DNA from 3 places in the Arthrobacter sp. StoSoilB13 genome. Region 3 is predicted to be linked to each of the others. Evidence: predicted binding sites of a transcription regulator. Region 3 holds the regulator's gene; each other region holds the start of a gene.
The links. The regulator LexA, encoded in region 3, represses DNA repair genes until DNA is damaged. The targets are predictions, from matches to a motif close to TCGAACANNTGTTCGA.
Positions count from the first base shown of each region.

Region 1 (10,479 bases), 320 kb from region 3:
CACCTCATCGTCCGCTATCTCCGGCTTGGGGATCCGGGCCAAGCGAAGGACGTCGGCGGAGCCGTAGGCATCCTGGACGACCGCCCGCATGGTGACTTCCGGGGTGGGCGCCACATCGGACGCAGACGATTCCTTGGCTTGCTGACCAGTGGTCATGGCCGTTCCTTTCAGGAGTTCAGCTACTTTTCGTACGCTGTACTAAAGACGCTACCGTACAATGTACTAAAACGGAACACCCAAAGGAGATCCAGTGTCCGCCGCACGGCCTGAGCGCCTTCCCCTTAGCCGCGAAAGGGTCCTCACATGCGCTGTGGAACTCGCGGACGAGTCGGGCATATCGTCGCTGACCATCCGCTCCCTGGCGCAAAGCATGGGCACCAAGCCGATGTCCCTCTACTACTACGTGGCCAACAAGGACGAAATCCTGGACGGCATCGTGGACATGGTGTTCAGTGAAGTTCCGTTGCCCTTGCCTTCCGGTAACTGGCGGGAGGAAATGAACGATCGGGCACACGCGATGCGCGCAGCCCTCACCCGGCATCCATGGGCGGTTGGATTGCTGGAAAGCCGCTCCGCCCCTGGGCCCGCAACGCTCCGACACCATGAGGCGACGCTGGCCACCTTGCGGGGAGCAGGATTTTCGGTCCAACTGACGGCCCACGCATACGCGGCGCTGGACAGTTACATCTACGGTTTCGCCCTCCAGGAGGCAGCATTGCCCTTTGAAGGACGGGATACCGCAGCCGAAATCACCACGCCCATCATGGAGCGGTTCTCTACCGGGGAGTATCCGCGCATGGTGGAGATCGCCGTCGAGCATGTCCTCAAACCCGGCTACGACTTCGGCGACGAATTCGACTTCGGACTGAACCTGATTCTTGACGGCCTGGACCGCCTGATGGACGATGCCGGCGCAGCAGCCGAATAACCGCCGCATCCGTTGAGGTGCGTGAGGCAAAAGGGTACGGTCAGGGCATACTCGACGCCGTCTGATTTTAAGGATCTGATGCCATGGCCAGAATTGAGGACTATGCGATCATCGGGGACTTGAATACAGCCGCCCTGGTGGCACGCGACGGATCCATCGACTGGATGTGCCTGCCCCGTTTCGACTCCCCCGCCTGCTTCGCCGCCTTACTGCATACCCCTGAAGCTGGCCGATGGATCCTCGCGCCCACAGAGGCAGGGGCGCGGAACGACGGAAACTGTACGCGGCGGCGCTACCGTCCGGACACCCTGATCCTGGAAACGGAATGGGAAGTGGACGGCGGTGCGGTCCGTGTCACCGACTTCATGCCCGTCCGCGATGACGCTGTAGACCTCGTGCGGATCGTGGAAGGCCTGTCCGGCGAAGTAGCCATGCGTGGGGAGCTGATTCTCCGTTTCGACTACGGTCGCGTGGTGCCGTGGGTGCGCCACAACAAGCACGGAATCAGCGCCGTGGCGGGGCCCGATTCCGCCTACCTCACGACGCCCGCTCCACTCAAGGGCGTGGACAGGCGCACGATCAGTGAGTTCACAGTCCGCGCCGGGGAACGTATCCCCTTCGTGCTTCGCTGGGCACCAAGCCATGAACCGGAGCCCCGGCGAATCGATGCGGCCAAAGCATTTCACGCCACGGAATCCTTCTGGCGCGAGTGGATTGACCAAAGCGAGATGGAGGGCAAGTACAAGGAACCGGTGGAGCGATCCCTCATCACCCTCAAAGCCCTGACGTATGCCCCAACGGGAGGCATCGTTGCGGCTGCCACAACGTCCCTTCCCGAGCAGCTGGGCGGTTCCCGCAATTGGGACTACCGCTACTGCTGGCTGCGCGATGCAACACTGACCCTGCAGTCGTTGCTTGCCGCCGGATATACGGAAGAAGCAGCAGCCTGGCGGGAATGGCTGCTCCGCGCTGTCGCGGGTGATCCGTCAGAGCTGCAGATCGTCTACGGCCTGGACGGCGCCCGCAGACTGCCGGAGGCTGAGATCCCGTGGCTTTCGGGCTACGAAAATTCCCAGCCAGTCCGAACCGGGAACGCCGCGGCCCCCCAGCTGCAATTGGACGTTTGGGGCGAGGTCTTGGATGGGCTCTCGCTGACCAGGGCAGCTTCCCCGCCGGGCACCGTGGACACGTCGTGGGACATTCAAGTGGCGTTGATGGAGTACCTGGAAGGGGCTTGGGACCAACCGGACAACGGGCTGTGGGAGATGCGCGGCCCCCGCAGGCATTTCACCCATTCCAAAGTCATGGCATGGGTAGCTGCTGATCGCATGGTCAAGGCCGTAAAAACCTCAGGATTACCCGGCCCCGGAGACCGTTGGGCGGCGCTGCGCACGCATATCCATTCAGAGGTAATGACGAAAGGATTCGATGAAGGGCTCAACAGCTTTGTGCAGTCCTACGGAAGTAAGGAACTGGACGCCAGCCTGCTCTTGATCCCCCGCCTTGGCTTCCTGGGGCACCGCCACCCCCGCGTTGCGGGAACGGTGAAAGCCATTCAGGAAGGCCTCACCGAAGATGGACTGGTGCTGCGCTACCGAACCGAGTCCGGCCACGACGGCCTTCCCGGCGACGAGGGAGTGTTCCTTGCATGCTCGTTCTGGCTGGTGGATGCGCTACTGGGCCTTGGCCATGCCGGCCAGGCAACCGCATTGTTCGAGAGGCTGTTGACGCTCCGAAACGATGTTGGGCTGCTGAGCGAGGAATGGGATCCCAGAACCGAGCGGCAACTCGGAAACACGCCACAAGCGTTCAGCCACTTTCCACTGATCCACTGCGCCTTGCAACTCCATCACGGCGAAGCCCACGGCAGTGACACGCCGCTGCGTAGGCCGAAACACCCGGAGCAAGGTACCGACCAGCTCCCGCAACAGGCCATCTCCGAAAGCGGCCCGGGCACCGACCGTCAGGCACCAAAAAAGCGCCCCGAAACCAGCCGCTGAAAAGCGCTGCAGTTACGATTCCGTTTTTTGATCGTCCGGATCCGGGGCTTCAGCCTTGTGCTTCGCTTCCTCCAGGTGTTGATCGAGCTTGCGCTCGGCCTCCCGCCGACGCTGGCCGATAGTCCTCATCTGCTGTGTGGTCGGAGATCCCGCATCGGTATCCTGCCACTGATCGCGTTCCTCTGACCCAGTGCCTGAGGGCACGCCCGGGCCCTTCTTCTCTTCATCGCCCATAAGGAAATCGTCCCATCGCCTGGGCTTCTGCGGTAGGACCGGCTGTCTGGAGAAGGGCCCGGCTGGCCGGACAAAGGACCGGCCGGCCGTACAGGGCCCGACGGCGGCCTCCCGCCGTCGGGCGTTTTCACCACTTAGTTGCGCGGCAGCTGGCAGGCTTCAGCGGCGGGTATCGCGCGTGCCTTCAGTTTCGATGTTCTCCTTGCGGACTTCCTCACGCTCGACCGGCACGGTAGTCACGTTTTCGGTGGTGATGTACTTGCGAAGGCGCGCCCGTCCGGTCGCTGCCCTTTCAGTCCCGACGTTGAGCCGCTCTTCAGAACGGGTCATGGCATCCTCGCCCGCGCGTCCCGTGCCAGTCGTGTCGACGTCCATGCCGCCGACGGCGTCCACCCCGGCCCTTGTGCCCATTCCGGCGCCTGTTTCCATTCCGGCGTCTGTTTCCATTCCGGCGCTGGGGTCCGGGTAGTCACGCCGACCCTCGAAGGCACCCCGGTCCTGGATGCTGTAGTGGTTGTAGAGCCGCTCTTCTTCACTGGGATCGAGGTGCCCATCTTCGGCCACGCGGGGAGCGTCCTTGATGTGATCCTTGCTGTAGGGAACAACGACGTCGTCGCCCTCAAGGGTGGCCCCCTCCAAGGGAATGAATGATTCAGAAGTACCGAAAAGACCGGTTTTGACTGTTACCCATGTTGGCTCCCCCGTGTCGTCATCGGTGTAGAACGTTCCGATTGACCCAACCTTGTCCCCCTCCGTGGTCCGAACGTTTCCGTTGAGGCCCATCAGACGGTCAATGTTCTCCCTGGCGAGCATGATGTCTCCTTGGAATGTGATTGTCTTGCCTTTAGTGCCCGGCGGCCTGCATCACCAGGCGTAGATTCCGGAATCAGGACGGGGAATTGATTCAACCCGCTGACTTCACGGAACAGAAATACATAAGCATGCTTACTATTTTCTTGGCAAGACCTAATCGAAGATTCGAAGCCCTTGAGCGAGGACTTTTCCGGTTGCCGAAGAGAGTCCCTCCGGGAACCCCCATCAACCGGGACTCCCTCAGGCTGAATGCCCATGATGGTCTGGAACCATGACCACTGATACTTTGCGGGCACCAACAGCCCGTCGCCTGCCGCTTGTTACCTATGTGCTCGCCGCGGGCGTGTTCCTTATGGGCACCACAGAATTCGTGGTGGCCGGGATCCTCCCGGAGATCGCCCAGGACCTGGGTATCACGGTAGGAAATGCCGCGTTGATGATTACCGTCTTCGCGGTCGGCATGATCGTTGGAACGCCCACGATGTCGATTCTCACCCTCAGGATGCCGCGACGCCTCACCCTCAGCCTCGCGTTGGTGGTTTTCGCCGTTGGCCACGTCATCGTCGCCCTCACCACCGACTTCGCGCTGATACTCGGAGCCCGGTTCCTGACCGCTCTGGCCACTGGAGCCTTCTGGGCCGTCGCCGCCGTCGTGGGGGCGAAGGCGGCCGGCGCCGCTTCAGCCTCCCGTGCTTTAGGCGTGGTTTTGGGCGGCGGCATGCTGGCCAACGTGATCGGTGTTCCGTTGGGGGCGTTTGCCGGCCAGTCGATCGGTTGGCGAGGCCCGTTCTGGATCCTCAGTGCCCTGGCACTCATGGCGGCGTTGGTCGTTTACCGTTTGGTCGGCGTCGAACCTGCCTCGGGCCGCGTCCCCTCAGTTCGGGCCGAGATCGCCAGCATGCGTGACGCCCGGGTGTGGCTTGTTCTTTTGGGTTGCGCAATCGTGTGTGGATCATCCCTGGCGGCCTACAGCTTCATCTCACCGCTCCTCACACAGAACACAGGGATGGGGGCAGCGGCAATTCCGCTGGTGTTGGTGGGCTATGGCGTTGGAGCGTTCATCGGTTCCAACCTCGGTGGCCATTTTGGCGCACACCGTCCCTTCACGGCACTTTTCGTCTCGGCAGCAATGACGTTCCTGGTGCTCGGGGCTCTCTGCCTGCTCTCACGCAACGCCGTGCTGACCGTGATCCTCATCTTCTTGCTGGGCCTGTTCGGCATGGCAACCAACCCCATCCTCATAGGCAAAGCAGTCGGATATGCCCACCATGCACCCACGCTCGCCTCGGCCCTCAGCACGTCTTCGTTCAACCTCGGCACAGCAGTGGGTTCGTGGATCGCAGGCTTCGCACTCGAGTCAGCTCTCGGGGCCACTGGCCCCGTGCTGGTGGGTACCTGCATCGCGGCACTGTATTTTCTCCCGCTCACCATCTTGTGGCGGAAAGAACGGTCACCTCAGCCGTCCGAGGCAGCCCTCTCCGGCTCAGCCTGAGCTGCCGTGCCATATTCGCTGGCAGCCCACGAGGCGAGGAGCTGCAGGCGCTCCGCCGAAGGCGACCCCGGTTCCGCACTGTAGATCGTCAGGGTCAAGCCCGGCTCAGCGGCCATTTCCAAACCCTCGTAAGCGAGCGTCAACTCACCCACAACTGGGTGATTAAACGTCTTGAAACCCGTCCCGTGGTGGCGGACGTTATGAGCACCCCAGCGTTTCCGGAACTCATCACTGCGGGTACCCAACTCACCAATGAGGTCATGAAGTTCCTTGTTGTGCGGATCGCGACCGGCTTCGGTCCGCAGGATGGACACAGTCACCTCGGCGAACGCATTCCAATCCGGATAAAAATCATGGGCGCGTTCATCCAAAAACGTGTAGCGCGCTATGTTCGGCGGCTGGCCGGGCATGTCGTAGCAATCCTTGTAGAACGCCCGCGCCAAGGGATTAACCGCCAACAGATCCATCCGGCCGTTGCGAACGAACGCCGGGCCGGCAGTGACAGCATCCAGCGCCCATTGCAGGCTTTGATGCGGAACGTAGGACTTGGAGTTGCGCCGCCTGGGCGGACGGGCCACCGGACTGGCCGCGTGGGCGAGGTCGAACAGATGGGCGCGCTCGGCGTCGTCCAAACACAACGCCCTGGCGATGCTCTCAAGAACTTGAGGGGAGGCTCCGCTGATCGCGCCACGCTCAAGGCGCGTGTAATACTCCACGCTCAACCCGGCAAGCGTGGCCACTTCACTACGCCGCAGGCCTTTCACCCGCCGATTGGTCCCGGCGGGCAAGCCAACCCGCTCAGGGGCAACATGGGCACGGCGTGAGATCAGGAATTCGCGGACCTCGGCTCGATTATCCATAGCCTCAACGCTAGGCCAAGCAGGCATCGGGAGGGAGTCCCTCCCGATACCTGCTTCGCTTACCGCACGACGGCGACCTCCCGCCGTCGTGCGTTTTCCACACCCAATTCCGCGCCCAACATGGCCGTGTCAGTGTGGAACGTTAGGGTTGGTCCAAGACATCTGACGAGGAGAGCAATTGCCGTACATCGTTGACTTCAAGAACGTTTCTACCGAGGGCCTGGAGTCTTCTCCGGTTGCCGCGGCCCTCGCAGGACTGCGCGCGAACGAGGCCCGCTATTACAAGAACAAATACGACCATGACTTCACCGTGAGTCCCGCAAGTGAGGTGCCGGAAGTCGTGGATCGGGTGAGCCGGATCCTGAAGGAAGAGCGCGACATCGTCATCGAGTCCCGCCCCCTTGAGGCGACGGCCTTCGAAGTGGACGGCCTACGGATGGATTACGTGTTCTACGAGTCCGGGCTTTCCATCAACGTCATGTACAGCATCGAGGAAGGCGGGAAGCGGGCGGTCGGTTTCAAGCTCGCCGAGGGCATGGATGTTCCCGAAGAACTGGAACCGCGCTTCAAATTCGCCCGTCAGAAGTCCAAGCTGGCAGGGGTAATCCGGGGATCGTACTTCGTGATCAAGGGTCAATACTGACCGTTGGCTCTGACTACATGCCCTATCCCAAACGCGCCGGGACCCTCTATTCTCTTGACATGGGCGTTTGGGGAGCGTTGTACCGCACCAAACCCGGTTGCAAGAGCATCGGGCGCGGGTGACGCGTGGATCCCCAAGACAAGGTTCCTTCGCCGGACAATTACGCCGCATTCCTCGCAAGGTTGGACGCGGCAACCACAAGCCTGACCAGCCGGGCGAGGGCCCTTGACAAGGCATTGTCGGCGATCTCGCTGCTCTTGGGACGGTATCAACGGGCCCTTCGAGGCTGGGAACGGAGACTGGGCCGCGTCGATGAGGAACTAGACCGGCACTCCGGCGAGCCCCAGACGTCGGCTGCCCTTCATGAGCTCCAACGAACTGCCGTTCAGATGAGGTCAATGCACAGTGCACAGGTCCTGCGGCTCACGGAGAAACTGTCGCTCAAGCAAGGACAACGAGACGCCGTAGGCCGCTCGCTCCTCGAACTTGAAGTCATCAGGGCCAAACTGGAAACGTCCCGGAGGTTGTCACGGGACCGCGAAAACCTGGGCAGGGCCCTCTACGAGCTTGCGGGTACCGGCAGTGGCGCCGCGAAGATCCCCGATGTGGGATTGCGGAACGACCTTAGGGAAGCACGCGAGGCAGTAATTCTGGCCGAAGCACTCCTCGAAGTGAAGGGATCCTGACCATGGAAAACGCGCCGGATGCTGTTGAAATCGTGCGCTGGATGAGGAAACCCGGCGACAAACCCATTATCAAATTCGTCACTTTCAGCATCCTTGCCGTGATCCTGTGGCTGATCCTGATGATCTTCATGCCTGCCCTGAGAAACGCTGTCCCGGCGTCGATCTTCATTGCCGTGTTCGCCGCGATACTTACTATTCCCACCGTCGTCGCCCAGAGGAACCTGGTGCGTGGCTTGGCAAAACGGATCAACGACACCCTCACGGAGCTGACAGGCAGCCCCGACGACAAGATCTCCACGAAGCAGCTACGGAAATTGATCAAGAGCGGCGAGCAGCTTCCACTGCTGATCAATGGGGTTCCAGGTTTGCGGCTGCACGTGAAAAGGGTTGCAAGTGCCAAGGAAGATGGCTCCGAGAGACTCCTCGCGATCATCACCGTTGCCCCGGTGAGCAGTGGAACTGCGAGCTTTGACCGGCTGCTTGAGGCGGCGTTGTACGGATGACGGTTGGGCTGGCCTTCGCTGGCTCTTGGGGACTGAAACGGGGCTAGTAGGACAATGGTGCTTTTTTTGGCGCTGTAGCGGTCTGGATCTGGGTCCCCCAATTCGACTTCAGAAGAAGCCCGGTTCAGTGCTGACCGACACATTTCCAAGCGGGTCAGTCTGTTCTCCTGGCAATCCACGCCCCGCGCGATCTGTGGGCCCTAGATCTCTGATTCTGAACACATGGTTGATGCCTGGAAACGGTTGGGAAGCTTGTGGCACCCAAGGGCAGCGGCACTGCTTCCTAAAAATGTCAGACCCTGGTGAGAGGGTTTATTCATGGGAAGCATTGGGGAAATCATGGCGCGTCGGGCAGCGATGCCTGGCGTCGCGATGCGCCCCCGGGGCCTTCCCCGAGGAATCCACACCGGTCCTGCCAGCGGCCAGGCCGGCTGTGAAAGCCCGACGGCGGCGGCTGCGGCAGGCGGCGATTCGGAGAAGCTCAGGGCCATGGCGCTGCTTCGCGGCATTGAACCGAAATCCTTCGCCACCCTTAGTGAAATGGGCCGTGAAGTCGAGCCTGTTCACGGCCTGGAACCACTGCCCTTCGCCGGCCTTGAGGTCGATCCTGAAGTTGAAGTCGATCCAGGAATTAGGGTCGATTCTGAAGTCAGCCCTGTTTCCCCAGGACTGGGCGGTTCCTTGGGACTTGAGGGTGCGCTCGGCCTTGGGGATGCGCCGGAACTTGGGGATGCGCTCGGACTTGAGGATGCGCTGGCGGACAGCGTTGGGGCCTTGGAAAGTCTGCGTTCCGTCACCGTGGCCGGTGCCCCGGGGTTCGGGTTTGCCGAAGCCGCAGGGTTCGCCGGGCGGGTGGAGGAGATCGCCCGCACCGTGGAATACCTACAGGTCATCGCAGCCCACGCCGTGGAACGGACCCGCACCCAAGCCCAGCAGGCACGGCCCTCCTCCGCGGCGGGCACGGGATGGCAAACAGGCTGGACCAACCCCACACCCACAGGACCAAACCCCGCCATAGCCACAGCCACAGCTGCAAGGTCCGATGCTGCTGCTGGCTTCAATACTTCTGCTGGATCCGCCACCCCTGCTGGCTTCAATGCTGCTGCTGGGTTCGGTGCTGTTGCTGCGGCGGACGCTGCTGCGGTGGCCGATGATGGCTACCGCAACGCCGCGGAATTCCTGCGGGCCCGCCTGAGGATCGGCATCAGCGAAGCCCGGCGCCGGCTCGCCCTGGCCTCCCAGGTCCTCCCCGGGACCGGAATCGCCGGGCAACACATCCCGGCCCGCCGCGAAATCCTGGCCCAAGCCCTCGAATCCACGCAAATACCCACCCGGTCCGCGAGCATCATCACCGCCGCCCTGGACAAAGTACGGCTCCTCACCGACGAAGAAACCCTCACCCGGATGGAACACGCCCTCACCCGCACCGCCGCCGGGTCCGACCCCGACTTCGTCCTGAAAATGACCAAACGCTGGAACGACCTGATCGACCAGGACGGCCCGGAACCCAGCGAAGAAATCCTCCGCCAGCTCCAAGGCACCTTCATCCGCAAACCCCGCCACGGACTGCACCACCTGGAAATCTTCGCCACCACCGAACAATACGAAACACTCACCACCGCCATGAACACCGCCACCAACCCCCGACTCACCACCGCAACCAACACAGCCACCGGCGAAGGCAACGTCACCGGGGAAACCAACGAGAGCGTCGACGGGAACGTCGACGGTCAGGCACCCGGAACCGTCCACGGCAGTGACCGCGGGAGCGAACCAGCCGGGCCGGACCTGGACCGGCGTTCCCGGGCCCAGAAGCTCCTCGACGGCCTCGTCGGAGCCTGCGGCGTGGCACTGACCACCGGGAAACTGCCAGCCAACGGCGGACTCCGCCCCCAAGTCACCGTCACCATCAACCACCACGACCTCTTCCAACAACTCACCCGCACCGCCCCGCCCGGCGCAGCCCCCACACCACACGGCGCAGCCGCCACCCAGACCACACGACCTGGGCCTGGAACGGAAGACCCCCGTCCCGGCGCAGCCACACCGCCCGGTGCAACCGCAACACCACACGGCGCAGCCGCCTCCCCACCCGGCGCAGCCGCCACCCAGACCACACGGCCTGGGCCTGGACCGCAACACCCCCGGCTCAGCTCCGGCTCCGCCACCTTCGCCGGCCCGATGCACCCCAACACCATCCGCAAAATCGCCTGCGACGCCGACATCCTCCCCGTCCTGCTCGGCAGCGAATCCCGCGTCCTGGACATCGGGCGCACCACTCGGATCTTCCCGCCCCACATCCGCAAAGCCATCACCGCCC
Region 1 covers NZ_AP024648.1:269,693-280,171, reverse strand. The annotation lists gene LDP01_RS13520 (NAD(P)-dependent alcohol dehydrogenase) at 1-90, opposite strand, end outside; gene LDP01_RS13515 (TetR/AcrR family transcriptional regulator C-terminal domain-containing protein) at 251-928, shown strand; gene LDP01_RS13510 (glycoside hydrolase family 15 protein) at 1,012-2,928, shown strand; gene LDP01_RS13505 (hypothetical protein) at 2,941-3,162, opposite strand; partial or broken gene LDP01_RS13500 (DUF2382 domain-containing protein) at 3,361-3,975, opposite strand; gene LDP01_RS13495 (MFS transporter) at 4,247-5,467, shown strand; gene LDP01_RS13490 (helix-turn-helix transcriptional regulator) at 5,431-6,327, opposite strand; gene LDP01_RS13485 (DUF8821 family protein) at 6,506-6,970, shown strand; gene LDP01_RS13480 (hypothetical protein) at 7,096-7,656, shown strand; gene LDP01_RS13475 (hypothetical protein) at 7,659-8,159, shown strand; gene LDP01_RS13470 (HNH endonuclease signature motif containing protein) at 8,478-10,479, shown strand, end outside.
Region 1: the regulator LexA is predicted to act here: its motif matches at 8,374-8,389, upstream of LDP01_RS13470 (HNH endonuclease signature motif containing protein).

Region 2 (10,479 bases), on a different replicon from region 3:
TAGAAGATCCGGCCCTTGCCCCGGCAGAATGTCACGCCTGAGCGGAATACCTCTCCCCCGGTGAACGAGCTGATGAAGATCAGGTCATCGGGTTCCGGAATGTCGAACAGTTCGCCGTACATTTCCTGCTGAGGAATGACGATCGGGCTTTCAATGCCGGCCGCGATCGGGTGCGAGGGCTTGACCGTCCACACCAGCTCCCGTTCACCTTCGTTGCGCCACTTCAGCGAGCAAGTAGTACCCAGCAGCCTGGTGAAGATCTTGGCGAAGTGCCCGGAGTGGAGAACCACCAAGCCCATGCCACCGAGTACGTGGCGCTGCACGCGCTCCACCACCTCATCAGCGACTTCCCCATGCGCGATGTGCCCCCACCACAGCAGCACGTCCGTTTGCTTCAGGACTTCCTCGGACAGCCCATGCTCGGGATCTGCCAAGGTGGCTGTGGAAATTTCAGAGTCAGGGTAGTAGGCACGAAGCCCGGCAGCGATGGCGCCATGGATGCCTTCCGGATACATCTCGGCCATCATTGAAGGATCGTTGCGGGCCTCGTGCACGGCCTCATTCCACACAACAATCTTGAGTTTTGAATCAGACATTTCAGAGCACCACTTCACGTTGTTCGAGGGCGGATTTGTAGCAAGCATCCAGGACCAGGGCACGGCTCAGAGCAAGCGACCCGTCGTGGCTTCCCCACACCGTCTCGCCACCGCGCACGGCCGCAATGAAATCGTCGACGACGGCCTGGTGGGCTCGCCCGGGTTCGGCCACCACCTCGAAGTCGGCGTTCTCGCCGTTCTTCTCAGTGAAGACGTGGACGTCCGCTACCGGGTTCTCGGAGGCGCCGACCGAGCGCAAGTCCGCTCCGCCGTCGGTCCCGTAAACAGTGAAGTCCATCAAGTCCCGCTCGTCGCGGTAAGTGGCCCAACCCGCTTCCAGGATCAAGGTTCCACCCCCTTCCAGCCGGATGAAGGCCGATGCGAAGTCTTCCACTTCAAACTTATGGCTGGAGTTCGACGCCGTATAGCGGGCGTTGCCGCCGAGGCCGCGCGGGCCGAGTTCGGAATGGGTCGACGCCGAGACGGCCAGAACTTTGGGCTCACCGAGCAGGTGAAGCGAGTAGTCCAGGACGTGCACGCCGATGTCAGCCAGCGGACCACCGCCGGCGAGCTCCGGGTTGGTGAACCAGCTACCCAGCATGGGAATGCCTTGGCGCCGGAGCCAGGATGCCTTGGCGTAGTACGGACGGCCCAGCGTACCGGCGTCGATCACTTCCTTGAGCGCCTGGATGTCGCCGCGGCGGCGGTGGTTGAACGCGACGTCCAGGACGCGGCCAGCCTTGCGGGCGGCGTCCACCATCTGTTGACCCTCGACGGCGTTGCGCGCCAACGGCTTTTCGCTCAGCACATGCAATCCTCGCTCAAGCGAAGCAATGGCGATCGGCGCATGGAGGAACGTCGGCACGGCGACGCTGACGGCGTCGAGACCTTCAAGCTCGATCATGTCTTCCCAGCGGGCGAAGGCGTGGGGAATGCTGTACTCCCCCTTCAACTGGGCAAGAAGGTCGGCTTCCATCCCCGCGACGGCGACAATTTCGACGCCGTCGATATTGCTGTACGCCTTGAGGTGCTGCTGGCCGGCCCAACCGATGCCCACAACTCCCACCTTGAGGGTTGCGGACGGGGCCCTGCTGCTGAATGCTCACGTTGTTCCTTTTCTTTCTGGGGTTACTCGGTTTGGGGTTAGCCTTTGACGGCACCGGCGGTCATGCCGGAAACGATGCGCTTCTGGCACACGAGTACCAGGATCACGAGCGGGACGGTGATGATCACCGATGCGGCGCTGATGGTGCCCAGGGGTTGGTCGAACTCGCTGGTGCCGCTGAAGAATGCAATCGCCACTGGGACTGGGCGGGCCTCCGGCGAGGTGGTCAGCGTGACGGCCAGGAGGAATTCGTTCCAGACCGAGATGAAGACAAGGATCGCCGTGGTGGCGAGGCCCGGAACCGCCAACGGCAGGATCACTTTGCGGAAGGCGACAAACGGTGTGGCGCCATCCATGTACGCGGATTCCTCGAGCTCACGCGGGATCTCTTTGAAGAACGACGTCAGCGTGTAGATCGCCAGCGGCAACGCGAACGTCAGCTTCGGAATAATGAGGCCGAGCAGGGTGTCGTAGAGGCCGATCTCGCGCCAGATGGAGAACATCGGAGCCGCAATGGCAATGGCCGGGAACGTGGTCACCGAAAGGATCAGCGTCAGGATCATCGCCTTGCGGCGCATCTTCAGCCGGGCCAGCGCATACGCGGCGAAGGACGCGAAGACCAGCGCCACCGTTGTAGTCACGACGGCGATAATCACCGAATTGCGCAAGGCCAAGAGGAACTCGGGGTTCTGGAAGACCACCAGATAGTTCTCGAGTGTCGGCTGGCTCGGGAAGAGCTCGCCTTGGGACAGGCTCGCGCCCTTCTTAAGGGAGGTGTTCACCAGCCAATAAAAAGGGATGAGCGAGAAAGCCATCACGGCAATGACGAACACCCATACCAGGGGGTGCAGTTTCGATTCCCCACGCAAGCGACGCTTCGGCGCCTTCGGGCGCGTGGCGGGTGCCGCCGTCGGGCGTTCTGCAGTCAGTATGCTCATTGTTCCTCCTTCGCGACATCGCGGATGTTGCCCCCGGCGAAGCGGACGTAGATGACCGAGACCACCATGACGGTGAGGAAGGTCAGGATGGACAGCGCCGATCCTTCGCCCACCAGCCGGTTTTCGCGCAGTTGGGTGTAGGCGAGCATGGACATCGACTCGGTGCCGTTGGCGCCGCGGGTGAGAACGAACGGCAGGTCAAAGACGCGGAGGGCGTCCATGGTGCGGAAGATCGCCGCGAGGACGATTGCCGGACGCAGGAGTGGCAGGGTGATGTTGACGAAGGTCTGCCACTTGCTGGCGCCGTCGAGTTCCGCGGCCTCGTACGTTTCGGCGGAGATCACCTGCAGGCCGGCCAGGATGATGAGCGCCGCGAACGGCGTGGTCTTCCAGACGTCGGCCATGACGATCACGGCCATCGCGTAGCCGTGCTCACCCAGCCAGACGACGTCGCCGCCTGGCAGTCCCAGCGTGGAGAGGACGTTGGTGACCAGGCCCATGTTGGGCTGGAACATCGTCTGCCAGGTGATGGCGCTAATCACGGTGATGATCGCGTACGGCAGCAGAACCACCGTGCGCAGGACCGCGCGGCCCTTGAACGCGAGGTTGAGCAGCAAGGCCATTGCCGTACCGAGGATGAGTTCCAGGCTGACCGAGAGGCCTGCGAAGAGGAACGTCTGGCCAAACGCCGCCCACCACTCTTGGCTTGCCAGGGCGTTGACGTAGTTTTCCAGTCCGACAAAGCGGGACAGACCGGCGGTGCGGACGCTGTACTGGTTCAGCGAGAGCCAGATCGCGTAGCCGATAGGGACTGCTGCAACCAGCGCCATGATGACCAGCGACGGGGCCGTCATGCGGAGGGCTAGCCTCCGCTCGGCGCGGTCGCGGGCGCTTGTCTTCGCTGGGCCGCGGCTTGGCGAGATTGTTCTGGTGGCCATGATTAGAAGCTCGCCTTTGCCGCCGTGATTTCCTCGGCCATCTTCTGCACGGCTTCCTCAGTGGAGGCGGTACCGGAGAGGACGGCGTAGACGTTCTTGTAGATCGCCTGCGAGATCTGCTGGTAGACCGGGGAGATCGGGCGCGGCTTGGCACCCTTCACGGAGGCGAGGAGTTCCGTGGCGAACGGCATCTTCTCCAGTACCGCCGGGTCAGAGTAGGCAGCTTCGTTGACCGGGGCCTGGGAGTAGTCCATGGCCACGTGCTTCTGCCAGTCCGGGGTGGTGGCGAAGTCGATGAACGCGACAGCTCCGGCATGGTTGGTGGAGTGCGCGGAGATCGCCAGGTTCCAGCCGCCCAGAACGCCGGAGGCCTTGCCGCCTTCCCATGCCGGAAGCGGTGCGACACCGAAGCTGGACGCCAGCGGTGTCGCGTTGAGCAGGCGGTACACGTGCGGCCAGTTGCGCTGGTATCCGAAGTCGCCGGACTCGTAGGCGAGGCGGGCGGGGTCTTCGTTGTAGGTGAGGACGGCGCGGTCGGCTGAGCCGTTCTTGAGGCCGTCGCTCATGAAATTGAGGACGTCGCGGGTTTCCTTGGAGTCGATTTTGACGTCGCCCTGGTCGTTGAGGACTTCGCCGCCTGCGCTGTAGAGCATCTCAAGGAAGTTCACGGTGAGGCCCTCGTACTGCTTGCCTTGGTAGACGTATCCGTTGCCGGGAGCCTTGGCGGCTTCCGCGTAGAGCTGCTGCCACGACTCGGGCTTGGCTACCTTGTCCTTCTGGTAGTAGATCAACCCGGCGTTTGTGAAGAACGGCGAGGCCCAGTACTTGTCCTGGTACTTGGTGGTTTCCACAGTGGAGGGAATGAGCCGGTCCTTGTTGGCTTCGACCAGCTTGGTCTGGTCCAGCAACCAGCCCTGCGAGGCGAACTCGGAGGTCCAGATGACGTCCGTAAGGAAGAGGTCGCACTCGGTGGACTTGCCCTCCAGCCGCTGCACGATCTGCGTGCGGGCTTCATCCGTGGTGGCGCCGATCTCCGTGTACTTGGCCGTGACCTTGCCGTTCGCCTTGGTGAACGCCTCCGCTGTGCCCTTGTAGATCCCGCTCGCGTCCTTGACGCCGCAGATGTTCACGGCACCGCTGGCATTAGCGCCCGACGCCGGATCGGCAGCTGCCGCCTTCTCCGCAGCTTGGGGTGCTGCTCCCCCGCCGCACGCGCTGAGCAGGAGGGCTGCTGCTATTGCGGTGGCCGCGAGGGTTTTGCGGTTTCGTGCTTTGTTCTGGAGCGGGAGAGCAGGTCGGTTCAAGTCCACAAGTGGCTCCTTTGGGGTCTGTGGCGGCGGTGTTCAGTGCGCGTTTTGGCTGTCCCGCGTGCTGAGGGTGGCTTCTTCGCCGGCGGTTCTCTTGATCTTTGGAATCGATTCCAAATATTGTCCGGAAAAACGGCCTTGCGGCTCGTGGAATCGATTCCAAAGTAGTGTGACAGCGACCACTGAGGGCTGTCAACCCTCTTTGGTGGAGTCCCTGATGACGAGTTCGTGCGGGAGGAAGGTTCTTCCCTTGCGATGTGCGCCCTCGACGGTCATTCGTTCAAGGAGCTCAGCGAAGGCTACGAGGCCCATTTCGTAGGCTGGTTGCCTCACGGTGGTTAGCTCTGGAACGCACATTTCCGCCTGTGCCGAGTCATCAAAGCCGGCTACGGCGATGTCGTCTGGAACTCGTATTCCGGCGTCCGTGAGTTCCCGGACGCACCCTGCGGCGACTACGTCAGTGCCGCAGAAGACGGCGTCGGGGAGGTTCTTTGTTTCCAGGAGTTTCTTCGTGAGATCGCGGCCGGCGTGGAATCCGAAGTTGCCTTCGCCCAGCAGGATCTGGTCCGATTCCAAGCCCGACTCAGTGAGTGCCTGGCGGAAACCTTCCTCGCGTAGCCGGCCCGATCGGGCTCCCCTGTGGGCGATCATTGCCAGCTTCTTGGCGCCTGTGTCGATCAGATGTTTGGTGATGTCGTAGGCTGCTTGGCGGTCATCGATGGACACTCCGAATGCTGCTTCTGCGTCGACGATCTCACAGACCTGGATCACGCTTAGTTGCTCAGCGACAGTGTTGACGTCCTCGTCCGGCATCGTTGGGGAAAAGATGACCAGTCCGTCGACGGAGCCGTTCCGCAGCATGTCCACGAGCTGCTGCTCGCGATCCAGGTCCCCGTCGGTTGCAGCGATAAGGCTGACGTAACCCGAGTCGGCCGCTGCGTCGCCGACACCTCGGAAGACTTCGCTGATCACCAGGGAATCCAGGTTCTTTGCCAGGGCGAGGACGCGCATGGTTCGGTCTCTTCTTAGGTCTCGCGCCGAGGCGAGGGGGCGGTAGCTGAGCTCCTTGATCGCTGCGGTGACTTTTTCTCTGGCCGACGCGCTGACTGCCGAACTCCCGTTCAGAACACGCGACACCGTCCCCACGGACACACCGGCAGTCCTGGCGACGTCCTGAACTGTCGCTCGAGCCATTTCAATTCGCCCTCCTGAGAGCAATGAAGCCTGTCATTGCCGCCACTCCTCTGCCGTAGTCAACGGCATTCTCAGCTTAGCTGGCCACCTGCTCGCAAAGCTGAAGGACTCTGCGCTCAGATCAGGCGGACGACAAGAAGCGCCTTTCGGGGATTCATAACTGACACTCAAAGAGCAGCACCTTTACCACCATCGCGCCGTGGGCTCAAACGGTCCACGCAAAGATCAATTGTTGCAATTTGTGGCAAACGGTATAGTCTCGCTCTGGGTTCCAAGAGGAACTAGGCTCCCTTCCGTTCGTAGTCAGATTTTGGTTGATCACCACTGACCTACCTGAGGCGGGGCACGCAAGTGCACTGCCTGCGTGAAGCTCATTTTCTGCACGTGTTGGTGGCCGGTGAGAGGGCCCGTAGTGACGGGCCCTCTCATTTCTTGGAGGTATGATGTGGCGTGACCTTGAAGTAAGTGTTCGTGGTGCCGCCGTTCGACAGATACGCGAGTTTGAAACCTATTCGCGAGCGGTCTTGGATGAAAATAGACGTCGTGATCGTCGAGCCGTAAACGCCCCGCCACTCCTTGAAGTCCAACGGCCCCGAACGCTGGACGGATCCCGCATTCAATCCCTATCTTGTTCGAAAGCGCAGTTCGTCCATAGCTCACGCGCTCACGATGAGGCTCAAAAATGGATCGTACATGCCACATCGTCCCGCTAATTTCGCTGTTCCCAAGGGCGACGGCGGAACCCGTTTGGTGAACACGTACGCTATCGCCGATGAAGTTATATCGAAGCGTCTCTATAGCTCACTAATGCGAAAAAATGCCTCGCGGCTCAGCGGACACACATATGCTTATAGACACGACCGGACACCGCACGATGCGATCTCACGGATCCGCTCTGAGTTCGCTAGGGAGCAAAGGCTTTTCGTTGCTGAATATGACTTCAGCAGCTTTTTTGACATGATTTCTCATGAGTTTCTATGGAGCGCCGTCGCTGAGTTAGGGGTGATCATTACCCCGCTCGAGAGAGAACTGACAGAGGCCCTTCCTGCGAAGCAGGCCTCCTGTATCTAACGCTCAATACGACATGGGACATCAAGGGGGATCTCGCGGACTTCCCCAAGGGACTTCAATCAGTCTGTTCCTTGCCAATGTTGTCGCTTCCCAACTTGATAGGTCACTAGAACGTCTTGGCGTCGGGTTCGCGAGGTACGCCGACGACACGCTCATCTGGAGCCCCAGCTACGATAAGGTATGTGAAGCCGCAGGAGTTCTGCATGCCTCAGCAGACGCCATTGGCTCGCCGATAAACGTAGGGAAAAGCCCTGGAGTGCGGCTACTTGTGCCAGCGGATGCGCGCACACATGAGATGTCCGGGACAAAGGCTGTGGATTACCTGGGCCATACACTGGGCCTCCGGTCCACCCGGATGAAAGCAACGGCCGTGGATCGAATAAAGAGCCGCATTCAGACTCTTCTGTTCACAAACCTTCTGATGGAGCCTCTGAGGAACAATCAGAATCTTGCTCGTATAACGACCACCGACAGAGACTATGCCACTTACATATGGCAACTCCGCCGTTATCTCTATGGTCCCCTAAGTGAGAATCAGGTGAGGCGATTCCTGCGAGGAACAGTTCCCGACATGACCTTTGAGGGCGCCATGGCCTTCTTCCCTTTGGTGGATCATGATTCGGAGCTCGAGGCGTTGGACATCTGGATCGCAACTCAGACTTGGCTTGCACTCAAAAAAAGGCAGAAGATACTGGGTCCAAAAGTCACAAAACAGCCAGCAATGTGGAGACTGGAACGCGACCAACTTATTCAATTACAGGTTGAATCCGAGACATCCAAGCAGAACGTCGACCTGCGCCTGCCCAGCGTCCGGCGCATCTCCGGGATTATTAGAACCGCAGTCGATACTTATGGCTTCGGCGCAGCGTCAGATGGAGCTGAGCTCTACCTATACGACTAGGGCTTTTCGCTCTCATGCCTCTATCTACAACGCCAGCGTGCATGAGTACGCGACCACAGGCACGATGCGCCGATCGAACATGTGTTCTATGGACTAAGCTTTTCATGTGTCAGATAGAAGCTCGATCGAATGGACGGAAGCAACCTGGAACCCCACCACTGGTTGTGATCGCGTGTCTCCGGGTTGTGACAACTGCTACGCACTGTCGTTGTCCAAGAGGCTCAAGGCCATGGGGGCAGCGAAGTACCAATTGGATGGCGATCCGCGGACAAGTGGACCAGGTTTCGGCATTGCAGTGCACCCCGACGCTCTCACCACACCGTACAAATGGAAGCGGCCACGCCTGGTTTTCGTCAACTCGATGAGCGACCTATTCCATGCACGAGTTCCCATTTCGTTCATTCGCGACGTCTTCGCAGTCATTGAGGACACACCGCATCACACCTACCAAGTCCTCACAAAGCGCGCACGTCGGCTTCAGAGAGTCGCCGACAAACTGTCTTGGCCCAAGAATCTGTGGATGGGTGTGAGCATCGAGTCCTCCAGTCAGTACAACAGGGTTGCGGACTTAGCCGAGGTACCCGCCGCCGTTCGGTTCCTATCCTGCGAACCGTTACTGGGTCCTGTTCCTGACCTACCGCTAAACAACATCGATTGGGTGATTGCTGGTGGCGAAAGTGGGCCACAGGCGAGAGCCATTGATCCGGAATGGGTAAGAGGCGTGAGAGAGAGATGCGTTTCCACGAATACGCCATTTTTCTTTAAGCAGTGGGGAGGACCTCGCGCCAAGTCGGGAGGCCGAGAACTGGACGGTCGCACTTGGGAGGAAATGCCACTACTAGCCTCTTAGCTGATATAGGCGCGCTGAAGCCCTCCCTTCGGCACCGAGCTAATGACCCCACTAGTCTGCAATAGCCTCAAGGCCTTTCTAACATGCATTTCCCGGGCAAGACCCAGCGTTCGACCGAATACCCGATCGAGCTTGTCATTGAGCCTGAAGGGTCCAGCGTCAATGAGTATGCTTTCAATATTGACTGCTATTTCATCAATCCAGGCAGCCTCGTTATCCCTGAAATCCAACCCTGGCAATTGCGGCTGCAATGGGCGTCGCCTCTCCGCTTGATCAACGAGCCATTGCCTCCAGTCGCGTCGCGCATATGACATGGCCTGCGCCATTTCCCACAATCCATCATCGTGTCGCGTGAAAAGGATTAGTTCATAGACTGGTTTTGCGTCCAATGAATCAGCGACATCTGCGGTGATGTAGCCGTATCCGGCAGCCTGCCCAACGCGGTCAGCGAATCCGATAAGAATCTTTTGGACCCATTCATCGTCCCCACTGAGGGCGACGTCTTGCCACCAATCACCGCCGAGCGCGTTATCGAGAGCAGCGACCTGCGCCTCTTTGGCTGCATAGGATTTTCCGGAGCGAAGAGCTCCAGCGATTCGCCTGACCGCTTCATAGGAAAAGTTCATAAGTAACTCTGTTTTGGGCTGATCAGCGTAAGGAAGTCTATCTATATCCCTGGCCGACAGTGCGTGCACAATACGATCGAAAGATACTGTGAGGCCGAACGGGTCGAGAAAAATAAAGAGCGGTAGATCGCGACTCAATTTCAGGACTTCGTCAAGGTGTGCATCAACGGGCCCGAGCCTGACTTGATAGGACGATGGAGGGACGCCTTTGCCGGACAACAATTCTTCGAGTTCGCCGCAAAGGTTCCTCGACTTCTCACTGAAAACGGTGAAGACATTTCTCAGGTCAGCCATACTCTGCGCCGTGTCCACCAACAGTTCCGGGGAACCTGGATGGTTACTGCCATATCGGCCGGGGCCAGCGTATGCGTCGTAGACCACGACCTTCTTCCCCTCAGCCGTCGACCCAACCTTCCCAGCCCAAGCGGGGATGTATGACTTAAGCAACCGATGCTTGTAGACAGCTGCGGCCTGCGGAGACTCAAAAAAGTTACCAGTACTGCTCACGATGACACGCCTTCCCCTCGACCACGAGCGTAATGCACTCGCCCCAGCCGCTCCGGATGACGCGCCAAGCTTGTACCCGGCCAACGAAGCTTGGAGTTCACGTCGCCTACCCACCCCCTTGACTCCCACCCCCACCTTCCCTAAACTTTTCATAAAGCAGAATCTAAATTCCACAAAGCGGAAATGAAGCCAAGCGCCAAGGCAGCAGCCAAGCACAGAGGAAGATAGATCAAAGCCCCTCCTCGGAAGGACCTACGATGACGTACACAGTGAACTGCTCCATCCTCCTGACGGAGCTGCCCTTGCTCGAGCGCCCCGCCGCCGCGAAGGCAGCCGGTTTTGACGCCGTCGAGTTCTGGTGGCCCTTCGAAACCTCAGTCCCCACCGACGCGCAGGTAACCGAGTTCGAGAACGCCATCAAGGACGCCGGCGTTCAGCTCACGGGC
Region 2 covers NZ_AP024647.1:2,329,268-2,339,746, forward strand. The annotation lists gene LDP01_RS10900 (ThuA domain-containing protein) at 1-596, opposite strand, end outside; gene LDP01_RS10905 (Gfo/Idh/MocA family protein) at 598-1,662, opposite strand; gene LDP01_RS10910 (carbohydrate ABC transporter permease) at 1,740-2,639, opposite strand; gene LDP01_RS10915 (carbohydrate ABC transporter permease) at 2,636-3,577, opposite strand; gene LDP01_RS10920 (ABC transporter substrate-binding protein) at 3,580-4,887, opposite strand; gene LDP01_RS10925 (LacI family DNA-binding transcriptional regulator) at 5,077-6,078, opposite strand; gene LDP01_RS23960 (reverse transcriptase domain-containing protein) at 7,163-8,050, shown strand; gene LDP01_RS10940 (DUF5131 family protein) at 8,157-8,900, shown strand; gene tcmP (three-Cys-motif partner protein TcmP) at 8,897-10,033, opposite strand; gene LDP01_RS10950 (hydroxypyruvate isomerase family protein) at 10,291-10,479, shown strand, end outside.
Region 2: the regulator LexA is predicted to act here: its motif matches at 8,124-8,139, upstream of LDP01_RS10940 (DUF5131 family protein).

Region 3 (10,479 bases):
CCGCGATGCAGGCCCGCTTGGCACATCAGCCCGGCGCATGGCCATTCCGCCCGCAGGTTCCGTCCGGCAGACTCCGCACCTCCCGTTGTTGGTGGATCGCGGTTGCTCAGTAGAACATGTCCCACCCAGCTGTCGCGAAAGCAGTGGCCCAGCCATCTGCCGTTAGGCCTGGCTTATGGATTGGCGATGAATTCTCCTGCAGGACAGGACCTCCCGCGGACCAACCCGCTCGATTCAAGCACCACAGGAGGCCCTATATGGCCGAAGCCCGTCAGCCCACCGCGAATACCGTCCCATTGGACACCAAACAGCACTATTCTGGATATGCCGAACAGTCTAAGGAGACCATGACCACCCAGAAGCACTCCGGATCCGATTCCGACGCCCAGGACATGAGTCCTGAACAAATCCAGGCCGTCATTGACCGGATTCTTTCCAAGGATGTACCCGCACAGGCATCCGATGACAATGATGCCAAGGGCGTTTTCGGCAGGGCACAAGCGATCTCCACGCTTGACCACGAACACAGCATTTACGACGGCGACCAGGAAGACCTGGCCGAGCGTCGTGCACTTCGCCGTACAGCGGGCCTTTCCACCGAACTCGAAGACGTCACAGAGGTCGAATACCGGCAGCTGCGCCTGGAACGCGTCGTCCTGGCCGGCCTGTGGACAGAAGGCACCTTGGCTGACGCCGAGAATTCGCTTCGCGAACTCGCAGCACTGGCAGAGACTGCCGGATCAGAGGTCCTTGACGGACTGGTTCAGCGCCGTACGAAACCGGATCCCGGAACGTTCCTGGGGTCGGGCAAGGCCCAGGAACTCAAGGACATCGTGGCTGCCACGGGAGCCGATACCGTTGTGGTCGACACCGAGCTTTCCCCCTCGCAGCGACGCGGACTTGAGGACATCGTCAAGGTCAAGGTGGTGGACAGGACCACGCTGATCCTGGATATCTTCGCGCAGCATGCAAAGAGCCGTGAAGGCAAGGCACAAGTTGAGCTCGCACAGCTTGAGTACCTGCTCCCCAGGCTTCGTGGTTGGGGTGACTCCATGTCCCGCCAGGCCGGTGGCCAGGTGGGTGGAGCCGGCGCCGGTATGGGTTCCCGTGGTCCCGGTGAAACAAAGATCGAGCTCGATCGCCGCAGAATCCGGACGCGCATGGCCAAGCTTCGCCGGGAGATTGCCGCCATGAAGCCTGCGCGCGAGACCAAGCGGGCCAACCGCCGTCGTAATGCCGTACCTTCGGTTGCCATTGCCGGCTATACCAACGCTGGTAAGTCCTCGCTCCTGAACCGGCTGACCGATGCTGGAGTGCTGGTGGAAAACGCCCTGTTCGCCACCCTGGACCCGACGGTCAGGAAGGCGCAAACGCCGGACGGCATCGGCTACACGCTGGCCGACACCGTTGGGTTCGTCCGCTCGCTGCCTACGCAGCTGGTGGAAGCCTTCCGTTCCACGCTGGAGGAAGTAGCGGACGCAGACCTGATCCTGCATGTCGTGGACGCCTCCCATCCTGACCCGGAAGGGCAAATCGCGGCAGTGCGTGCTGTCTTCACCGAGGTCGACGCCCGCAAGGTCCCGGAAATCATCGTCCTGAACAAAGTGGACGTGGCTGATCCTTTCGTAGTGGAACGCCTTAAGCAGAAGGAGCCGCGGCACGCCGTGGTTTCCACGCGCACAGGCCAGGGCATTCCTGAGCTCCTGGAAGAGATCAGCCGGTCCATTCCCCGGCCGGGAGTCCGCCTCGAAGTGCTGATCCCGTACGACCGCGGTGACATGGTCAACAAGCTGCACAACTCCGATTCGGAAATCCTGAGCCTCGAGCACGAGGAAAACGGAACCCGCGTGGTGGCCATGGTCCGTGAGGGATTGGCGGCCGAACTGGAGTCATTCGTCAGCAATGGTTGAGAAGGTGGCGGCGGACGTCGTCGAGTCGGTGGCGGAGAAGTTCACCCTCGAACTGTTGGACAAAGCTGTTGCCGGGATGGGCGGTCAAAGCCGTTCAGGCCAGCACGAGATGGCCAGGCAAGTCACCAGGGCCATCGAGTCCGGTGAACATTTGTTGGTCCAGGCGGGAACGGGTACGGGTAAGTCCTTGGCGTACCTGATTCCGTTGATCGCCCATTCCATGGACAGCGACAAACCAACGCTTGTGTCCACCGCTACCTTGGCCCTGCAAACGCAGATTGTTGGCAGGGACCTGCCCCGGCTGTTGGAGACCATAAGCCCGGCCCTTGAGCGTCCCGTGAACGTGGCACTCGTTAAGGGCCGGGCAAATTATGTTTGCCTGCAAAAGCTGGAGGGCGGCTTCCCCAGCGAAGAGCCGTCCGAGGGGCAACTTTTTTCCCTGGGTGAGGACACCAGCGTGCCGCATTTTGCAGCGGCGGTTGGCGGCCCGTCGTCGCAATTGGGCAAGGAAGTGGTCCGGCTCCGTGAATGGGCCGAAAAGACGGCCACTGGCGACCGCGATGAACTGATGCCGGGTGTCACCGACCGCGCCTGGAGGCAGGTCTCCGTGACGTCCATGGAGTGCCTGGGAGCGCAAAAATGTCCGCTTGCCGAGGAATGCTTCAGCGAGCAGGCCCGGGCCCGGGCGGCTGAGGCTGACGTCGTGGTGACCAACCATGCCATGCTGGCCGTCAGTGCCTTCGAAGGCCTTGCTGTCCTGCCCGAGTACGACGTCGTTGTGGTTGACGAAGCACATGAGCTGCAGGACCGGGTCACGGGAGCCGTGACAGGTCAGCTGTCCGTGGCAATGGTGCATGCTGCGGCTTCGAGCGCGCGCAAACACACCGCTATTACCGTAGACGCCCTGAACGCGGCCGCCGATCGACTGGACATGGCCATTGCCGGTGTCCCCAACGGCCTGCTGCCCAATGGGCTCAACGACGAACAACTGGACTGCCTGGACCAGCTGCGCGATGCTACACGCGCCGCATTGTCCGACTCGAAGAGCGACTCTTCAAACGCGGTCGACGGCGGGAGGCAGCTTGCGCGCTCACGGCTCATGCTCATTCTGGAACTGTGCGAGCGGATGCTCGCAGCCAAGGAGAACCGTGAAGTGGTGTGGTTCTCCAGGAACAGCACCTTCGATCCCCAGCAGGGATACTCACACCCGGACGAGACCGCGCCCGCACTGATCAACATCGCCCCGCTTAGCGTTGCCGGCCGCCTGCGGGAGGGCCTTTTCGCAGGGCACACAGTGGTGCTTACTTCTGCCACGCTGGCCATTGGATCTGCCTTTGAACCCGCAGCCGGTGGCCTGGGGCTTATTGGAGATGGGGCGCCAAGCTGGACCGGGTTGGACGTCGGGTCACCTTTTGATTATCCGAAGCAGGGTGTGCTCTACGTGGCCAAGCACCTGCCCAAGCCCGGCAGGGGCACTTCACCCGAGGCCCTGGATGAGCTTGAGGACCTCATCCGTGCATCCGGTGGGGGAGCCCTGTGCCTGTTCTCATCGCGTCGGGCGGCCGAAGAAGCTGCAGATGCCATGCGCCCGCGGCTGGATGTGGACATCCTCTGCCAGGGGGAATCCACCATGGCAGCACTGGTGAAGCAATTTGCCGATGAACCGGACACCTGCCTCTTCGGCACCATGTCCCTGTGGCAGGGCGTCGACGTCCCTGGCGGTTCATGCCGCCTTGTGGTGATTGACCGCATTCCATTCCCGAGGCCCGATGACCCGCTAATGACCGCACGCTCACGGGCCGTTGCACAGTCCGGGGGCAACGGGTTCATGGCGGTGTCGGCTACGCATGCGGCAATTCGTCTTGCGCAGGGAGCAGGACGCCTCATTCGTTCCACCGGCGACAAAGGCGTGGTGGCCGTCCTGGACTCACGGCTTTCCACCGAACGGTACGGCGGGTTCCTGCGTGCCGCTTTGCCGCCATTTTGGGCAACGACGGACCGCAACGTGGTGCGCGGCGTCCTGGAACGCCTGGGCGCAAAGAGAACGTAGGCGAACTCCCTAGAGGGAGCGCAGTACCTAGAGGGAGCGCAGGACCGAGACGACCTTGCCCATGATGGTGGCCTGGTCTCCAAGTATCGGTTCGTACTGCGTGTTTTGCGGGAGCAGCCATGTGTGGCCGTCCCGCTGGCGGAAGGTTTTTACCGTGGCTTCGTCATCCAGGAGTGCTGCCACGATGTCACCGTTGATGGCGTCATTCTGGCGACGGACAACCACCCAGTCACCGTCACAGATTGCGGCATCGATCATTGAGTCACCAGCGACCTTCAGCATGAACAGTTCGCCGTGGCCCACCAGCTGCCGGGGCAGGGGCAGGACATCCTCAATAGTCTGGTCGGCGAGGATGGGCCCACCTGCAGCGATGCGTCCCACCAGGGGTACCATCGCGGTGTCGCTGGCGCTGGCCAGTTCCGTCACGGCGAGTCCGCCTGCGCTGCGGAGTGTAGTAGCTGCTTCCACTCCGGGAATTGTCCCGCCGTCAAGGGTCAAAGGCATGAGTACTTCCATGGCGCGGGGGCGCTTGGGATCTCTGCGCAAGTAGCCGAGCTTCTCCAACTGGGAGAGCTGGTGCGTGACGCTGGAGAGGCTCGCGAGACCAACGGTGTCGCCAATTTCGCGCATGCTGGGCGGATACCCGTTGTCATTGACAGACCGCTGGATGGTTTCCAGGATTTTCTTCTGCCGGACAGTCAGGCTTTTGGGACTCTTTTGAGGCTGCTGGCTCCGCAGGGGTGCCCCGCCGCCGGTGGCTTTCGCTGCCATGTTCGCCAATGCCCTTCCGTTCCGCCCGGTCACGGTCTGAAGTGTGCCCGGGGATGTGGGATCCGAAAAAATGTCAGACCCTCCTGTTCCACTGAAACAGTGCCTGTTTCTTCACTCAAACCTAGGCCAGGCACACGCGTTTATCAAACATTCGTTCTAGCGAGTCTCGACACCGTTCGTTGATAAGTGCTAAAAATGTCATAGCAAGGTTCGAATATGTGTTCTATAAAAGTTGAGCGCGGTTCGGATGTTCGAAGAAAGTGTTCGAACATTCGGCGCCGGGCTCGGCGAACACAAGGAATTGGCAGCCGGCAACGGGCATCCGATGCAGGCAATCGCTCAGAAGGGCTCAGCTCATGTCCGCAATCTCTACGTTCCACGAATTCCGCAACACTCCGGCTCCTGCGCGTCTCCGGCTTACCCAACGCGGCAGGATCGTCTTCTTTGGAATTCCCGTCATGCTGCTCCTTGCCGCGCTGCTGAGCCTTGCCGGCTTCATCAACTCCCCGGCCAAAGCTTCTGATTCCCAAGCCCAGCTGCAGCCGCCGGTGGCAGTTACGGTTACCGTCCAGCCAGGGCAGTCCCTGTGGGGCATCGCCGGTGCGGCCCGCGCCGGAGCGGGACCCCCGTGATGTCATCGCGGAAATCATCCAGTTGAACGATCTCCGCGGGGGACGCATCCAGCCCGGCCAGCAGCTGTTCGTTCCCGCCAATTGAGCGGCCAGGGGCGAGGGGCCAGCGTCTCTGGCGTCACAGTTACTCCGCAGTCGCACCGGCACCTTAAACTGTCTTGGTGAGTGACCAGCTTGAGCGACTTGACCGACTTCCCCTTCGGACCAACCTGCGTGGATTGAGCCCCTATGGCGCGCCGCAGCTTGACGTCCCCATTTTGCTCAACGTCAACGAGAACACCCATGGCGTTCCGGCAGATGTGCAAGCGGCGATTACCCAGGCTGTTGCCGCCGCGGCCACTGGCCTGAACCGGTATCCTGACCGCGAATTCACCGAACTCCGTGAATCCCTTGCCGATTACCTCGGACACGGGCTTTCCGCGGAGAATATCTGGGCAGCCAACGGCTCCAACGAGGTCCTGCAGCAGATTTTGCAGGCTTTTGGAGGTCCGGGGCGTAAGGCGCTGGGATTCCCTCCCACGTATTCCATGTACCCGTTGCTTGCCAGTGGCACGGACACTGAGTATGTCCGTGGGGTGCGGGCTGATGACTATGGCCTGGATGCGGCTTCTGCGGCTGCCCAGGTGCGGGAGACCGGCGCAAATATCGTCTTCCTGTGCTCGCCGAACAACCCCACGGGAACGGGACTGGGCCTGGACGTGGTCGAAGCCGTGTACGAAGCCGGCGAGGCCAGCCAGGCAATCGTCATCGTGGACGAGGCCTACCACGAGTTCGCGCACGACAACACCCCGAGCGCACTGACGCTGCTTCCCGGGCGGGAGCGTTTGATCGTCTCGCGCACCATGAGCAAGGCCTTTGCCTTGGCAGGTGCCCGGTTGGGCTACATGGCTGCCGCGCCTGAGGTCACCGATGCCATCAGGCTCGTTCGGCTGCCCTACCACCTTTCAGCCGTCACACAAGCCACGGCCCTGGCCGCCCTGAACCACCGCGAAGCGCTCATGGCCGACGTCGAAGACATCAAGGTCCAGCGGGACCGCATTGTGACCGAGCTCCTCCGAATGGGACTCAAGCCTGCGGCCTCGGACTCAAACTACGTGTTCTTCGGTGGGCTTTCGAACCCGCACGCAGTCTGGCAGGGCTTGCTGGATGCGGGAGTCCTGATCCGCGACGTCGGTATTCCAGGGCACCTGCGGGTGACTGCGGGAACAGAAAAGGAAACAACGGCCTTCCTTGAGGCCCTGGAAGCCCTTCTGGACAGCGCTGCGTCCCAGCCCAACTAAACTTGTCAATAGACCCACCCCATTCTTCGTGTATAAGGACGTCCCAATGAGCGAAACCGGCGCCAAGCCGTCCGCTGACCGCACTGCGCGCATGGAGCGCACCACCAGCGAATCCTCCGTCCTGGTGGAGATCAACCTGGATGGCACCGGTGTCTCGGACATCAGCACCACGGTTCCCTTTTATGACCACATGCTGACGGCGTTGTGCAAGCACTCCCTGATTGACATGACCGTCAAGGCCACGGGTGACACCCACATTGATGCCCACCACACGGTGGAGGATGTGGCCATTACCTTTGGTGAGGTTTTGCGTACTGCCCTGGGCAACAAAGCCGGAATCCGCCGCTTCGGCGAAGCAACGGTTCCTCTGGACGAGGCCTTGGCGCACGCTGTCGTGGATGTTTCGGGACGCCCGTATCTGGTGCACGGAGGAGAACCTGCAGGGCAGGAGTACCACCTGATCGGTGGCCACTTCACAGGCTCGCTGACCCGTCACGTCTTTGAGGCCATCACGTTGCACGCCGGTATCTGCCTGCACATGAACGTCCTCGCAGGCCGGGATCCCCACCACATCGTCGAGGCCCAGTTCAAAGCCTTTGCCCGGGCTCTTCGTTCTGCAGTGGAGTCGGATCCCCGCGTGGAGGGCATTCCATCCACCAAGGGGGCGCTATGAGCGGGCAAATCCTGAAGGACGGTGCGGTTATTGACGCTTCGGCTACCGTCAAGCCGGAGTCTCCCGAAGGCAAGCCCACGGTTACGGTGCTGGATTACGGTTCAGGCAACGTCCGTTCGGCTGTTCGCGCCCTTGAGCGTGCAGGCGCCCAGGTGGTTCTTAGCTCCAAGCCTGAGGACGTACTGAATGCCGACGGGCTGCTGGTCCCCGGCGTGGGTGCCTTTGAAACGGTGATGAGGGAACTCAAGGCCGTCGATGCCATCCGCATGATTGGCCGCCGTGTCGCGGGTGGACGGCCTGTCCTGGCGATCTGCGTTGGGTTGCAGGTCCTCTTCGAGGCCGGAGTCGAACACGGAACCGAGTCCGAGGGGATGGCCGAATGGCCGGGCAAAGTTGAGCTCCTTCCCGCCCCCGTGGTTCCCCACATGGGTTGGAACACGGTGGACGTGCCTGAAGGATCCAAGCTATTCGCGGGCGTCGAACAGGAACGTTTCTACTTCGTGCACTCATACGGCGTGCAGGAGTGGAACTTCGACGTCGTCCAGCCCCGGATGGCTCCACCTTTGGTGACGTGGTCCGAGCACGGAGCCCCCTTTATCGCTGCTGTTGAAAATGGCCCCCTGTGCGCCACCCAATTCCACCCCGAGAAATCCGGAGATGCCGGGGCACGCCTCCTGCGCAACTGGGTGGACGGGCTTCGCAAACCTGAAGCCAAGGTGGCACAAGGTCCGGCAGCGGACGATCGTGGTGCAGCCTAAGTGTGGTCGGTAGTGCTTATGGGCCTTGCCGGCGTGCTGGTGGGTGGAGGTATCTCCTTCCACCAGCAGAAGAAGCCACTGTGGGTTTCCGTTTCCTTTTATGTGCTGGCGGGGATGTCCCTGCTTGCCGCCTATCTCCTGACGCTGCCGGGCAACTGAACGCCTCGCGTCCCCATCAACTCCTAGGACACACATGACCACCTCTGCCCAGTCCGTTCTGGAACTCCTCCCCGCCGTCGACATCGTTGATGGCCAGGCAGTCCGCCTGCTGCAAGGCGAGGCAGGCTCGGAAACCAGCTACGGTACGCCTCTGGAAGCTGCCTTGAACTGGCAGAACGCCGGTGCTGAGTGGGTGCACATGGTGGACCTCGACGCCGCTTTTGGCCGTGGCAACAACGCGGACCTCATCAGCGAGGTCGTCTCCCAGCTCAACGTAAAGGTTGAGTTGTCCGGCGGTCTGAGGGATGACGAGTCGCTGGAACGCGCCCTGGATTTGGGCGTGGAGCGGGTAAACCTCGGTACGGCAGCACTGGAGAACCCTGAGTGGACACGGCGTGCCATTGACCGCTTCGGTGACAAGATCGCCGTCGGCCTCGATGTCCGTGGTACCACCCTGGCTGGTCGCGGCTGGACCAAAGAAGGCGGCGACCTCTGGGAAGTTCTTGTCCGCCTGGAGGACGCTGGCTGCGCACGCTACGTGGTCACCGACGTCACCAAAGACGGAACGCTGCAGGGCCCGAACGTTGATTTGCTGCGCCAGATGGTGCAGAAAACGGGTAAGCCCGTGGTGGCTTCAGGCGGTATCTCCAGCCTTGAGGATCTTCGCGTGCTCCGCGAACTCGTGCCCTTGGGCGTCGAGGGTGCCATTGTTGGCAAGGCCCTTTATGCAGGTGCTTTCACTCTGCCCGAAGCCCTGGATGTAGCCGGTCGCCGCTGATGGCTGCTTCACGTCCCACAGATTCCGGCCCGGAGAACCACCCGGGCAACCGCGATGCCGGACGACGCGAACTTCCGGGCCACATTGCTGCTGCCTTGGCTGGCGCCGGGGGAGCCACCGACTCCGCGGGGCAACCTTGGGAAGGCCGGAGCCTGAGTGGTGACGATGCCAGGATCCACAATTTCGAAGACGACGACGGCACGGCTGATGCCGGTTACCTCGCGGCCGTTGCTGCACTGCTGAACGGTACGGGCAGTGAGGCAGACGTCCTGGCTTCACTCGCTACCGCCAGGGTCTTTGTTCCCGTGATAGCCCAGCTCGCCGAGGAAGCCGAAGGCGTTGGCGGGCTGCACGCGGACAAGCAGGCGGATATGGCATTAGTCACACTTAAGGCGCCTGATGGCCGGAAGGCAATGCCGGTCTTCACCACGGCCGCCGCTCTTGAATCGTGGCATGCAGAGGCCCGGCCCGTAGCTGTTTATGCGGCAAGGGCGGCCCTTTCGGCCGTTTCCGAAGGCGCTCAATTGCTGGTGTTGGACCCCGGTTCAACGTTCACTTTCGTGGTTCGGCGGCCAGCCATGTGGGCGTTGGCTCAGCAGCGGGACTGGACGCCGTCATACCTTGATGATCAACTGGAGTTTGCTCTCGCTTCACAGGCCGAGTCGTTTCCGGCGGTGCGCCGGCTCGAAACACAGGCCGGTGGTGGCGTCGCCTCCCTGACTGCGGACGGCCGCACGGTCCCGGGCGGAGGCGCTGGCCCGGAACTGCGGATAGTGCTGTTCCTTGAGGACGGACTCGACGCCGCTGCCGTCCAATCGCTGGTGGCTGACCTGAACGAGGCGTGGGCGCAGCTGGAATCCTTTGCCGAGGGCGTCGATTCCATTGAAGTAAAACTGCAACGTGCGGCGCAGGAGCCTGGGCGGCACTAACGGCAGTACCCGTCCACCGGGGACTGCCCCGGGGGAACAAGAGGAATTAGCCCGTGAACTTCGCTCTCTACAAGGAGATGCTTTCCATCCGCCCTGTCCGGCGGCTCCTGCTGGTGGGCATGGTCGCCCGTATTCCGCATTCAGCGGCTGGCGTGCTCCTGACGCTGCACATTGTCCTGTCGCTGGGGCAGGGCTACGCCGCCGCGGGCGCTGCTGCCGCCGTCATGACCATAGGTATTGCCTTGGGGGCGCCTTGGCGTGGTCGGCGCGTTGACATGGTGGGCCTGCGTAAGGCGCTGATCCCTTCCGTCATCTCGGAAACAGTGATCTGGTCTCTTGTTCCGCATGTCCCGTACGCCTGGCTGCTTCCCTTGGTCTTCGTGGGGGGCTTGTTCACATTGCCTATCTTCAGCGTGGTGCGTCAATCGTTGGGCGTCATGGTGGACGGAGACCAGCGACGCTCCGCGTTTGCGCTTGATTCCATCGCCACTGAGCTCGTGTTCATGATAGGTCCCGCTGTTGGCGCGATCGTCGCAACG
Region 3 covers NZ_AP024648.1:1,297,133-1,307,611, forward strand. The annotation lists gene hflX (GTPase HflX) at 348-1,910, shown strand; gene LDP01_RS18235 (ATP-dependent DNA helicase) at 1,903-3,960, shown strand; gene lexA (transcriptional repressor LexA) at 3,988-4,731, opposite strand; partial or broken gene LDP01_RS18245 (LysM peptidoglycan-binding domain-containing protein) at 5,088-5,448, shown strand; gene LDP01_RS18250 (histidinol-phosphate transaminase) at 5,525-6,643, shown strand; gene hisB (imidazoleglycerol-phosphate dehydratase HisB) at 6,690-7,316, shown strand; gene hisH (imidazole glycerol phosphate synthase subunit HisH) at 7,313-8,074, shown strand; gene LDP01_RS18265 (CG2302 family histidine operon protein) at 8,075-8,233, shown strand; gene priA (bifunctional 1-(5-phosphoribosyl)-5-((5-phosphoribosylamino)methylideneamino)imidazole-4-carboxamide isomerase/phosphoribosylanthranilate isomerase PriA) at 8,268-9,011, shown strand; gene LDP01_RS18275 (SseB family protein) at 9,011-9,940, shown strand; partial or broken gene LDP01_RS18280 (MFS transporter) at 9,994-10,479, shown strand, end outside.